2 regions of the Paenibacillus sp. FSL H7-0350 genome follow, and region 1 is predicted to be linked to the other one. Evidence: a T-box and tRNA genes for the amino acid it is inferred to sense, from the RefSeq annotation. Region 1 holds a T-box; the other holds one or more tRNA genes.
What was found. A T-box is a leader RNA that pairs with one kind of tRNA and senses whether it is charged. The one in region 1 lies ahead of pheS (phenylalanine--tRNA ligase subunit alpha), so its partner is inferred to be a tRNA-Phe.
Positions count from the first base shown of each region.

Region 2: it has a tRNA-Phe gene. The T-box ahead of pheS (phenylalanine--tRNA ligase subunit alpha) is inferred to sense a tRNA for this amino acid. The anticodon was not compared.

Region 1 covers NZ_CP151972.1:6,525,095-6,531,789, forward strand. The annotation lists gene NYE24_RS29280 (hypothetical protein) at 1-2,074, opposite strand, end outside; T-box leader at 2,285-2,573, shown strand; gene pheS (phenylalanine--tRNA ligase subunit alpha) at 2,633-3,667, shown strand; gene pheT (phenylalanine--tRNA ligase subunit beta) at 4,018-6,462, shown strand; gene NYE24_RS29295 (hypothetical protein) at 6,667-6,695, shown strand, end outside.
Region 2 covers NZ_CP151972.1:4,529,054-4,535,748, forward strand. The annotation lists rRNA gene NYE24_RS20815 (23S ribosomal RNA) at 1-2,389, shown strand, start outside; tRNA gene NYE24_RS20820 (tRNA-Ser) at 2,471-2,562, shown strand; tRNA gene NYE24_RS20825 (tRNA-Met) at 2,587-2,663, shown strand; tRNA gene NYE24_RS20830 (tRNA-Val) at 2,673-2,748, shown strand; tRNA gene NYE24_RS20835 (tRNA-Thr) at 2,782-2,857, shown strand; tRNA gene NYE24_RS20840 (tRNA-Asp) at 2,876-2,953, shown strand; tRNA gene NYE24_RS20845 (tRNA-Phe) at 2,981-3,056, shown strand; tRNA gene NYE24_RS20850 (tRNA-Tyr) at 3,062-3,144, shown strand; tRNA gene NYE24_RS20855 (tRNA-Lys) at 3,156-3,228, shown strand; gene NYE24_RS20860 (helix-turn-helix domain-containing protein) at 3,393-4,475, shown strand; gene ugpC (sn-glycerol-3-phosphate ABC transporter ATP-binding protein UgpC) at 4,585-5,706, shown strand; gene hprK (HPr(Ser) kinase/phosphatase) at 5,936-6,695, shown strand, end outside.

The sequences.
Region 1 (6,695 bases):
CAGCCGTTCCTGCGGCAGTCAGTTTGCCATCCGCAATTGCTTGGCTGATATACAGCTGAAGATCTGCGGTGTCCAGAGCGGACGGAACTTTTGCCCAGAAGGTGACGAGTGTTTTGCCCTCAGGGCTGGTTGACAGCTCGGACTGGTTGGCGGTTGCTTCAAAATATTGCCCGTCAGCAGTCCTGAACTGTGCGTACAGACGGGCCAGATCTGCCTGCCGGACTTCGTCGCTGTTCATTTCCACTTCGCTGTACACAAGGCTCGAGCCGGTTCCTCTATACAGGAGGGTGAGGCGTTCCTTCACGGTGGCTTGTTTGCCGGTGGCCGTGATCTTGAAGGCTTCCCCTGCAGCTAGCGGAGCTACACTCTTAACGGCACTGTCGCTTGTGCTGAGAGAGAGGAACTGCGATACTTCTGTACCCTTGGTCTCCTGGAGAATGAGCTTGACTTGTCTGAAATCCAGGGTGTATGGAATACGGCCTTGAACCGATATCTGAGTGCTGGCACCAGGGGCAAGGACCGAAGAGCTGTTGTTCGTATAAGTCTGGGCGGAGGAACTGAGATCCTTCTGATCCACCAGGAGTATTCCGGTAAAAGCAGGCAAAGTAATGGTCTTGGACGTTGCATTGCGTATCGTCATTCTGGCCTGTACCAGATCCTCGCTGCCCCAAGGCAGACGCTGTAGGGAGTCCAGAGAGACAGCGAAGGTACCGTAGGTATTGGTTACGCTGGTCTCGGCAGCGAGATGAATCTGGCTCTCCGGTGTATAGGTGATGCGGAAATAGGCCACAGGCAGCGTTACCTTATCCGCGCTGGCTGCAGGAGCAATCATGCGCAGCTCCAGCGAATTCTGAGCCAGCTCCAGCGGAACACTGGCACTCAGCTCAATCAGCTTGTCTTCCAGCGGCTTCAGGGTCAGGCTGCTCAAGGCTGTGGACGTCACCGGGAAGCTATAGCCTTCCGCCGACTGGACGTTAAGCTCATAAGCAGGCAAAGTAACCGCTGTGCTGCCGGTATTCTTCACCCGGAACTGATAGCTCCACACACCGTTCCCGTTATCCGCATGCACAGTTGCCTTCAGCAGCTGCATGTCCACCATATTGCTGGCGATGGAGACCTTTTTGGTATAGCCCGCCGCTACAGTGAAATCTGCGGTTACCGCAGCCGGAAGCGCGTAGGAAGAGACAGGCAGGTACAGCTTGAGTCCTTCATCCAGCTCAGCGATCTGTAGCGTCATCTTGCTGAGATTCATGTAGGAGGGGATCTCGGTCATATAATAGAGCGTCTTCTTCTCCTGAGGCTGAAGCTTGAATGCGGAGCTGCTGTCATCCAGTGTAAGTGTGAAGACAGAGCCGCCCGAGGATTTCAGGTACAAGGTGTAGCCCGGATCTGTAAGCACTTTGGTACCCAGATTGGTTACGCTAAGCCCGACCTTGGCATAGACTTTGCCGTTATAGTTGTAGATTTGCACGGATTCGGCTTTGGTGCCGGCTGTAATACCGCCGAGTTCAACCTTTCGGGTCTCCCCTGTAAGCGAGGACAGAGAATAATTGGATGGGACCGTGAACGTGCCTATCCGCTGTTCATAATTAGCGGCGCTGAAATTCCAGCCGTATATGTTGATTTTAAGTCCTTTGACAGAGGCGGCAGTTCCAATATTCGCATAGTATGTAAGGCTGGTGCTCTGTTTTGCGGGGATTTTCTTGACTGTACTGTCTGCACTGACCGGAATTCCCTTAATTACGCTGCCGCCCGCAGTTACAATTTTGGAGAAATAGTCCGCCAGATTGACGCTGCTGCCGGCAGTATTGGAATAGGTAAGCGTGTAGGTGAGAATATTACCGCCGGTTTGGCTCTGAATCCCTACATGGCTCAGCTTCACTTGAAGCGTGGTACCGAGCTTGAGCGCACTTAGACTGTTAAGTGTAGAGACTTCCGTGACCGCGCTTGCTGCTGTGGCAGCCGTTGAACCGGATGAAGCAGCATAGGCCGTGGTTCCCGGGCTTCCTGCGGTTTGAATTGCGGCAAATGTGCTGAGCAGCAGCAGAACAAATGCTTTTTTTCGTGTGAGCATGTAATTTCCTCCTTGAATGATCTCATAAGGCAAAATATCAGCATTGACTGAATGCCCGCTGAAAAAAAAGCCGTCAAACCGCGCTGAAGCTTAAAAGAAGATAAAAAAATAAGCGGAATTTGCGCGGCTTGTCAAACGGGCTGTTTTTGCATATAATAGATGGGCATATCTTCCCAAGCGGAGGATCGAAGTGCAGAGGTTATAATCCGCATACATGCAATGATGGAGAAGAGTACGCAGTGCCTGGCTTACAGGGAGGAAGCGCCGCAGATTGAGAGCGTTTCTAAGAGAGCAGAGCTGCCGAAGTTCACTCCGGAGCAGTTCCCTGAATGTGCTTCAAGGCTTCCTTGAAGAGCGCTAGTAGGGGGGACCGGCCGCAGACCGTTATTTCTGTATAAAGTGAGACAGGTCTTTGCCGCACCGAAAGAGGGAATATTGCTCTTAAGGGAAGCGTACGGCCGTCTAACAAGGGTGGTACCACGGTCTTTTCGTCCCTTTACCGGGAGGAAAGGCCTTTTTTTGTTGAACAATACGAGATTTGAGGGGGCAGTACAAGCCATGAAAGACAAATTGGAAGCACTGAAGGCTGAGGCACTGACGAAGCTGCAGGCGGTATCCGATCCGCAGATTCTGAATGACCTGCGCGTCAAATACCTTGGCAAAAAAGGCGAGCTGACAGAGGTTCTGCGCGGTATGGGCGGACTAAGCGCGGAGGAGCGTCCGGTGATCGGCCAGGTGGCCAATCTGGTGCGCAGCGCGATTGAAGAGGTGATCGGCGCCAAGCAGGAGCTGTTCCAGCAGCAGGAGACGCAGAACCGTCTCAATGCAGAGAAGGTCGATGTAACCCTGCCGGGCCGCGGCATGCCCCAGGGCGGGATTCATCCGCTCAGCCGGGTGATTCAGGAGATCGAGGATATTTTCATCGGCATGGGCTACAAGTTGGCGGAAGGACCGGAAGTGGAGACAGATTATTATAACTTCGAGGCGCTTAACCTTCCGAAGAACCATCCAGCCCGCGATATGCAAGATTCCTTCTATATTACGGAAGACATTCTGATGCGCACACAGACCTCGCCGGTTCAGATCCGCACCATGCAGGCGATGAACGGGGAGACTCCGGTCAAGGTTATCTGTCCGGGCAAGGTATTCCGCCGTGATGACGACGATGCGACCCACTCCTTCCAGTTCCATCAGATCGAAGGTCTGGTGATCGGACGCAATATCCGCATGAGCGACCTGAAGGGGACCCTGCAGCAGTTCATGAAGGAGATGTTCGGTCCTAGCGCGGGCATCCGCCTGCGCCCAAGCTTCTTCCCGTTCACCGAGCCTAGCGTTGAGGTGGATGTAAGCTGCTTCAAATGCGGCGGCGAAGGCTGCCGGCTCTGCAAGCAGAGCGGCTGGCTGGAGATTCTCGGCGCCGGTATGGTGCACCCGAATGTGCTGCGGATGGGCGGATACGATCCTGAGGTCTACAGCGGCTTCGCGTTCGGCATGGGCGCTGAACGGATTGCGATGCTGAAATACGGCATCGATGACATCCGTTACTTCTACACGAATGATATGGGTTTTGTGAAGCAGTTCAAGGGTATTTAGGGATTTGGCGGGTGTGTATGGGGCGCGAGGGACGCTTGTAAGAAAAGGTAGTGAGGTGCTGGTTTACTTTGAATCAAAGACTGTATTAGAAGGGCCGGAGGGGAATTTTGGAACTGGAGGAGCGGTAGCGACCGCCTTTAGGATTTAATTTCTACTGCAGCCAGCAGTGTAATCAGGAAATTCAATCCTAACAGCGGCCGGAAGTCCAAAACTTCTCTGGAGGTTCTGCTAGTGCAGGATGCTTCGAAGTAACCTAGGGAGCACACAGACCTTTGCTTCGACTTCTGCGTGCCCCGGCGCAGGCCGGCATGGAGATCAATACATCTGAAACAAAAAGGAAGTGTGCGATTATGAAAGTATCAACCGCCTGGCTGGCCGATTATATATCGCTGGAAGGGGTGACCGCAGATAGCTTGGCGGACAAAATCACCACCGCCGGTATCGAGATTGACGGAGTAGAACGCCGCAACAAAGGGATTTCCGGGATTGTGACCGGCTACGTGAAATCCAAAGAAAAGCACCCGGACGCCGATAAGCTGAATATCTGCATCGTCGATGCCGGGCAGGGCGAGGATCTGCAGATCGTCTGCGGAGCGAAGAATGTCGCAGCGGGCCAGAAGGTTCCGGTCGCGCTGGTGGGCGCCAAGCTGCCGGGCCTGGAGATCAAAAAAGCCAAGCTGCGCGGCGTGCTGTCGCAGGGGATGATCTGCTCGGCCAAAGAGCTGGGCCTGAACGACAAGCTGCTGCCCAAAGAGCTGCAGGAAGGCATTCTCGTGCTGCCGGAGCAGACCGAGGTGGGCCAGGATATTCTCAAGGTGCTCGGACTGAATGACGAAATCCTTGATTTCGACCTGACGCCGAACCGTTCCGACTGCCTGAGCATGATCGGTGCCGCTTATGAGGTAAGCGCGGTGCTGGGCCGTGAGCTGAAGCTGGCTGATCCGGCGGCAGAGCTCGTGGAAACGGGCGGCAAGGCAGCGGACTCCATCACGGTTACAATTGAGGACGAGGCTTTCTGCAGTCATTATGCCGTGCGTTATATTGCCGGAGTGAAGACCGCGCCGTCCCCGCTGTGGATTCAGAACCGCCTGATGGCAGCCGGGGTACGTCCGATTAACAATATCGTAGACATCACCAACTATGTGATGCTGGAATATGGACAGCCGCTGCATGCATTTGACGGCGGGCAGCTCCAGGGCGGAACCATCGGTGTACGGTTTGCCCGTGAAGGTGAAGGACTCGTTACCCTTGACGGACAAGAGCGCAAGCTGGAGCCGCAGATGCTGGTTATTGCCGATGGTTCAGGCGCAATTGGCCTGGCCGGAGTGATGGGCGGACTCTCTACAGAGGTTACCGCTGACACCGTTAATATCGTACTGGAATCAGCCAAATTCGATGGCGGAACGGTACGCAAGACCTCGCGTCAGCTTGGTCTGCGCTCGGAAGCGTCCCAGCGGTTCGAGAAGGAAGTCGATCCGAATGCGGTCATCCCTGCGCTTAACCGTGCGGCTGCACTGATTGCCCGGTATGCCGGTGGAACGGTGCATGAAGGGATTGTTCAGGCCGGCAGCGTTTTTGGTCAGGAGAAGGTGCTGCAATTATCGCTGGAGAAGCTGAACCGCTATCTCGGCACGGATCTGTCGCTGCTGGAAGTGAAAACCCTGTTCGGACGTCTGCACTTCAAGTGCGGTGATGCCGCCCAGGGAATCGTTGAGGTCCAGGTACCGACGCGGCGCGGCGATATCACCCAGGATGTGGATCTGATTGAAGAGATCGCCCGCTTGTACGGCTACGACAATATTCCGACCACCCTGATCGAAGGCACTACGACGCCGGGCGCGCTTACCAGACAGCAATCTCTGCGCCGCGAGCTGCGCCGCCTGCTCTCGCTGGGCGGATATCAGGAGGTTATGGGCTATTCCTTCATCCAGCCGGAGCAGAGCAACCTCTTCCCTATGCTGGCGGAAGGCAAGCAGTCAGTGAAGCTGGCGATGCCGATGAGCGAGGAACGGAGCGTGCTGCGTACTAGCCTGCTGCCGCAGCTGCTGGACATTGCGCTCTACAACACGAACCGCCGCCAAGGCGATCTGGCGTTGTTCGAAATCGGCAATGTGTTCTTCACGGAGGAAGAAGTACTTACCCGCCAGCCGAGCGAGCTGCCGGTGCTGGGGCTGCTGCTGAGCGGTACGCGTGCAGCCAAGCAGTGGAACGTGACTGCCGAGCCGGTGGACTTCTTCGACCTTAAGGGTGCGCTGGAGACGGTATTTGCGCATCTGGGTCTTACGGATCGCGTAGTCTATGAAGGGGACGCGCCTGAAGGCTATCATCCGGGACGCTCCGCTTCCATCTATCTGCTTCAGGCAGAGGGCCGCGTGAAGATCGGTTCGATGGGACAGCTTCATCCCGAGCTGCAGCGCCGGATGGATCTGGAGGATACCTATGTATCTGAAGTCCTGCTGCAGCCGCTCTATGATGAGGCGCGCGCTCAGCTGCAGTACAGCGAGCTTCACCGCTTCCCGGGCATGGAACGGGACATTGCGGTGGTAGTGGATGATGCAGTTCCGGCAGGCGATCTGATCACAGCGATCCGTGAGCATGGCGGCACTCTGCTGCAGAATGTGCAGGTATTCGATATCTACACAGGAGGCAAGATGGAGGCAGGCAAGAAGAGTGTTGCCCTGTCACTGTTGTACCGCCATACCGAGCATACGCTGACGGATGAAGAAGTTGTGGAAGTGCATGACAAAGTGGTCTCTGCGCTTGAACAAACTTTTGGTGCAGAATTAAGAAAATAGCAGGAATTGTGCAAAGCCGCAGCGAATCCATTTAGAAACAGAGATTCGCTGCGGCTTTTCTGTACCCATGTGAAGTGCGGAAGAACATGCAAATAAATGCAATGGACGCGTGCTTTTGCCAAAGGTCAGGAAATCACGCTACAATAGGAGCAAGAGCAAAGAAACCAACTTAGAATCCGCACACATACAAAGGAGGGCACAACTGTGGCTATGGACCGGACCCGTGTCGCCGT
Region 2 (6,695 bases), 2.0 Mb from region 1:
GGAGTGAAATAGAACCTGAAACCGTGTGCTTACAAAAAGTCAGAGCCCTCTTTATGGGTGATGGCGTGCCTTTTGTAGAATGAACCGGCGAGTTACGTTTAACATGCAAGGTTAAGGTGAGAAGCCGGAGCCGCAGCGAAAGCGAGTCTGAATAGGGCGACTGAGTATGTGGACGTAGACCCGAAACCGTGTGATCTACCCCTGTCCAGGGTGAAGGTGCGGTAACACGCACTGGAGGCCCGAACCCACGCATGTTGAAAAATGCGGGGATGAGGTGGGGGTAGCGGAGAAATTCCAATCGAACTCGGAGATAGCTGGTTCTCCCCGAAATAGCTTTAGGGCTAGCCTCGGTGAATGGAGTGGTGGAGGTAGAGCACTGATTGGGTGCGGGGCCCGCAAGGGTTACCAAGCTCAGTCAAACTCCGAATGCCATTAACTTCTTGCCGGGAGTCAGACAGTGAGTGCTAAGATCCATTGTCAAAAGGGAAACAGCCCAGACCATCAGCTAAGGTCCCCAAGTGTGTGTTAAGTGGGAAAGGATGTGGAGTTGCACAGACAACCAGGATGTTGGCTTAGAAGCAGCCACCATTGAAAGAGTGCGTAATAGCTCACTGGTCGAGTGACTCTGCGCCGAAAATGTAACGGGGCTAAACACACCACCGAAGCTATGGCTAGATGCTTTGCATCTGGGGTAGGGGAGCGTTGTATGTGGGTTGAAGGTGTACCGTAAGGAGCGCTGGACAGCATACAAGTGAGAATGCCGGTATGAGTAACGAAAAGATCAGTGAGAATCTGATCCGCCGAAAGCCCAAGGTTTCCTGAGGAAGGCTCGTCCGCTCAGGGTAAGTCGGGACCTAAGGCGAGGCCGAAAGGCGTAGTCGAAGGACAACAGTTTGAAATTACTGTACCACCGTAATCCGCTATGAGCGATGGGGTGACGCAGGAGGGTAGTGACGCGGACTGATGGATGTCCGTCTAAGCAGTGAGGCTGGTGTGTAGGCAAATCCGCACACTATTAAGGCCAGGCTGTGATGGGGAGCGAAAATTATAGTAGCGAAGGTCATGATCTCACACTGCCAAGAAAAGCCTCTAGTCAGGAGAAGGTGCCCGTACCGCAAACCGACACAGGTAGGCGAGAAGAGAATTCTAAGGCGCGCGGAAGAACTCTCGTTAAGGAACTCGGCAAAATGACCTCGTAACTTCGGGAGAAGAGGTGCCTCGGTAGGGTGAATAGCCCGAGGGGGCCGCAGTGAAAAGGCCCAAGCGACTGTTTAGCAAAAACACAGGTCTGTGCGAAGCCGTAAGGCGAAGTATACGGGCTGACGCCTGCCCGGTGCTGGAAGGTTAAGGGGAGTGGTTAGGGGTTAAACCCGAAGCTGTGAACCGAAGCCCCAGTAAACGGCGGCCGTAACTATAACGGTCCTAAGGTAGCGAAATTCCTTGTCAGGTAAATTCTGACCCGCACGAATGGCGTAACGACTTGGGCGCTGTCTCAACGAGAGATCCGGTGAAATTTTAATACCTGTGAAGATGCAGGTTACCCGCGACAAGACGGAAAGACCCCATGGAGCTTTACTGCAGCTTGATATTGAATTTGGGTACGATCTGTACAGGATAGGTGGGAGCCGTTGAGGCAGGAGCGCAAGCTTCTGCGGAGGCGCCGTTGGGATACCACCCTGATCGTATCTAGGTTCTAACCTAGTACCGTAATCCGGTACGGGGACCGTGTCAGGCGGGCAGTTTGACTGGGGCGGTCGCCTCCTAAAGAGTAACGGAGGCGTTCAAAGGTTCCCTCAGAATGGTTGGAAATCATTCGCAGAGTGCAAAGGCATAAGGGAGCTTGACTGCGAGACCTACAAGTCGAGCAGGGACGAAAGTCGGACTTAGTGATCCGGTGGTACCGCATGGAAGGGCCATCGCTCAACGGATAAAAGCTACCCTGGGGATAACAGGCTTATCTCCCCCAAGAGTCCACATCGACGGGGAGGTTTGGCACCTCGATGTCGGCTCATCGCATCCTGGGGCTGAAGTAGGTCCCAAGGGTTGGGCTGTTCGCCCATTAAAGCGGTACGCGAGCTGGGTTCAGAACGTCGTGAGACAGTTCGGTCCCTATCTGTCGTGGGCGCAGGAAATTTGAGAGGAGCTGTCCTTAGTACGAGAGGACCGGGATGGACGTACCGCTGGTGCATCAGTTGTTCCGCCAGGAGCATGGCTGAGTAGCTACGTACGGACGGGATAAGCGCTGAAAGCATCTAAGCGTGAAGCCCCCCTCAAGATGAGATTTCCCAGTATGTAAGACCCCTTGAAGACGACGAGGTAGATAGGTTGGAGGTGGAAGTGCAGCAATGCATGGAGCTGACCAATACTAATCGGTCGAGGGCTTATCCAAATTTCTAACACGCAGATTCGTTTCGGATTCAGTTTTCAGGAATCAAGTTCCTGTGCGGATTTACATGGCTACCATTAATTTGGAGAGATACCCAAGTGGCTATAAGGGGACCCTCTGCTAAGGGGTTAGACTGCGTAAGCGGTGCGAGGGTTCGAATCCCTCTCTCTCCGCCATTATAAATCCAATACTTGTAGTGTGGCGGCGTAGCTCAGCTGGCTAGAGCGTACGGTTCATACCCGTGAGGTCGGGGGTTCGATCCCCTCTGCCGCTACCATACATACCCGGAGGCTTAGCTCAGCTGGGAGAGCATCTGCCTTACAAGCAGAGGGTCGGGGGTTCGAACCCCTCAGCCTCCACCATTTTTATTTTTGAATTGTATTGCCTTACACCGTGCCGGTGTAGCTCAACTGGTAGAGCAACTGACTTGTAATCAGTAGGTTGGGGGTTCAAGTCCTCTCGCCGGCACCATTTTTAAGAGCAAATTGTGGAACCGTGGTGTAGTTGGCCTAACATGCCTGCCTGTCACGCAGGAGATCGCGGGTTCGAATCCCGTCGGTTCCGCCATTTTTTTGTTTTTCAGGCTTTTTTCATGGCTCGGTAGCTCAGTCGGTAGAGCAAAGGACTGAAAATCCTTGTGTCGGGGGTTCGATTCCCTCCCGCGCCACCATACATGGAGGCTTAGCGAAGTGGCCAAACGCATCAGACTGTAAATCTGCTCACGTACGTGTTCGGTGGTTCGAATCCATCAGCCTCCATCCCTTTTTATGAGCCATTAGCTCAGTTGGTAGAGCACCTGACTTTTAATCAGGGTGTCGAAGGTTCGAGTCCTTCATGGCTCATCTTAAATCAAACGGTCATCACTTTAGGTGGTGGCCTTTTTTTGTATTTGATATATGTTTCAATAATGCTCATAAGCGCAAATTCCGCATTTTACAGCAAAATATGATAAAATAAGCGAAAAAAGCAAAAGTGGTGGAGAATGGTGATGATGGATAGTGAGGGTTTGCGTCAAAAATTGGAGCAACTCACCGGAAAGAGGACCGGAATCAAGCAGCTGGGGAGGCAGCATTCCGCTTCACTTTTTGGCATAGGTACGGATAAGGATCAGGAATTGCCGGTCATTCATGAGGGATATCTTTGGCTTCCCCTCTATGAGAATGATGGCCGTGTTACAACAGTATGGGTGGAGACAGAAGGGCTGTCACCGCTTGAGCTGCAATTGGTGAATTATGCCGGGCGCAATTTTGCGGTAGCACTGAAGGCAACCGGCTTCAAGGAAGAAGGAGAGATGGAGGCAAGGCAGCTTAGCGGATGGCTGAACGCCCAACTGGAGCAGGAGAAGGACGATGCGGAGATCCCGGATGAAATCTCACTGAAGGGCCGGCTGTTCGGAGATATGATTCCCTTCATGCTGGTAAGCGAGAATGTTCATAATCCGCAAATGACGTATCGCTCCTTAATGAAGCTGCTGCGCAGTTATTTCGAGAATGATGTATTGCTGGTTCCTCTGCAGGATAAGGAATGGTTAATTTTAGCCCGTAAGGAACTCCTCACTGACGGAGATGATAAAGAGGATGAGGAAGAGAGTGCTGAGGATTTGCTGTCACAGACTTCTATGGGGCTGCATGAACTGATTGCGAGCGAGTGGGTGGGCGTCTTTCATCTTGCAGTCTCTCCAGCCATTATTCCGGTTAAAGGTCTGACAGGAGCAGTCGCCTTGCTGCGGGAGACTATTATTCTTGGCCGCATCTTCCAGGTAGGGGATTACATTCATCTGCCGTGGGAGCTGCACATGGAGCGGCTGGTTAACAGTATTCCAGATGACCGGCGGAGACAACTGCTGGGCCAGATCGGTGATTATACAGCGGTACTGGCGGATAAGGAACTGCTACTGACGCTGGATACCTTTTTTGAAATGGACTGCAATGTCAGTGAAACCGCCAAGAAGCTGTACATTCACCGTAACACGTTGCTCTACAGGCTGGACAAAATCAAACAGGAAACGGGTGCCGATGTCCGCAGCTTTGGGGATGCCGCTATTGTGAAGCTTGCCATGTTATTGTATAAAGTGACGAAAAGAAAATAGGTTTTTTGTGAACCTTACAAATAGCCATGAGGCCGGCTCTGGGGTAAGATAAGTGTACAAGAAAGCGTTTGATTTTCTAATCCAATAATAGACTCGAGGGGGAAATACAATGGCAGGCGTACGTTTAGAGCATATTTTCAAAAAATACCCGGGTTCCGATAAAGCAACAGTAATCGATATCAATCTTGATATTAAAGATAAGGAATTCCTCGTACTGGTTGGTCCTTCCGGTTGCGGTAAATCCACAACCCTGCGTATGATCGCTGGTCTGGAAGAAATCTCTGAAGGTAAAATGTACATTGGTGACCGTGTAGTGAATGACGTTGCTCCTAAAGACCGTGATATCGCGATGGTATTCCAATCCTACGCCTTGTACCCGCACATGAGTGTATATCAGAACATGGCTTTTGGTCTGAAACTGCGCAAAGTGAAGAAAGAAGAAATCGACAAGAAAGTGCGCGAAGCAGCAAGAATCCTGGATATCGAGCATTTGCTGGAACGCAAACCTAAGGCACTGTCTGGTGGTCAACGTCAGCGTGTCGCTCTAGGCCGCGCTATTGTCCGTGATCCACAAGTCTTCTTGATGGATGAGCCTCTTTCCAACTTGGATGCTAAACTTCGTGGTCAAATGCGTGCTGAAATCACCAAGCTGGTTAAACGCCTTGAAACCACTTGTATCTATGTAACGCATGACCAGACAGAAGCAATGACAATGGGTGACCGTATCGTAGTTATGTACGACGGTATCATTCAGCAGGCTGCTTCCCCTGAAGAACTGTACAATGAGCCTACGAACCTGTTCGTAGCCGGATTTATCGGTTCCCCTACAATGAACTTTATCAACGGAACTCTTTCCGAAGTGAACGGCGCTGTTCGTTTCCGCGCAGAGAACCTTGATGTTGAAGTTCCAGGCGGCAAAGCTACAATCCTGCGTAACAAAGGCTTCATCGGTAAAGATGTAATTATGGGCGTTCGTCCAGAAGACATCCATGAAGAGCCAGTATTCCTGGAAGCTTCCCCTAACACAATCTTCACTTCGATGGTTGATGTTACGGAAAACCTTGGTCATGAAATGCTCCTCTACTTGAGCGGTCTTGGCAATAACACTGTAATTGCGCGTGTAGATGGACGTTCCACTACCCGTGAAGGCAGCAAGCCTAGATTGGCCATCGACATGAACAAAGTCCACATCTTCGATAAAGAATCCGAACTTAACGTTCTGCTTGGATAAGATCTCTGCAGGGTGAACATAGTTTATAATGAAGAAAGCCGCCTGGTTAGGCGGCTTTTTCTTGTAATGATCATGGTGGATTGGAACGATAACAGCTGGGGTTAAGATTGCATTCACTGGCATAATCCATTAAGATAGCAGGAGAATTACCTGTAGCTGGAATGGATAAAGATGTAACGGGTATGCGGGGAAGCGGCATAAGCCGCGGGTGACGAAAGGACGGACATATATGGCTAAGAAGGTAAAAGTATCGGAATTAGTGCAGCATTTTCAATTAGAGGTAGTATCCGGACATGATGGTCTGAAGAGACCGATAACAGTGGATGATTTGAACCGTCCCGGGCTGGAAATGGCCGGTTATTTCGAATATTATCCGGAAGAACGTGTGCAGTTATTAGGCAAAACAGAGCTGGCTTTCTTCTCTATGCTCTCAGAGGAAGAACGGAAAAGCCGGGTACGCGGAATCTGTAACGACAATACCCCATGTATCGTCATTACTCGTGGGCTGGATATTCCGCAGGAGCTTGTGGATATCAGCAACGAAAAGGGACTTCCGGTGTTGCGCAGCTCAATGGCGACTACGATTTTCTCAAGCAGACTGACTAGCTTCCTTGAGGGCAGACTGGCACCGACAGCAACAATTCACGGTGTTCTCTGTGATGTGTATGGGGTAGGGATGCTGATTACAGGCACCAGCGGCATTGGTAAAAGTGAAACAGCGCTTGAACTGGTTAAGCGCGGTCATCGCCTGATTGCCGATGATGCGGTGGAGATCCGCCAGACCTCGGATAATCAGCTTCATGGTACCGCACCGGAATTAATTCGTCACCTGCTGGAGATTCGCGGTGTAGGGATTATCAATGTTATGACGCTCTTTGGGGCAGGCGCTATCCGTAACCACAAGCGGATTACACTGGTGGTTAGACTGGAAGCCTGGCAGCAGGACAAGCAGTATGACCGTCTGGGACTTGATGAGGAGACGACACGGA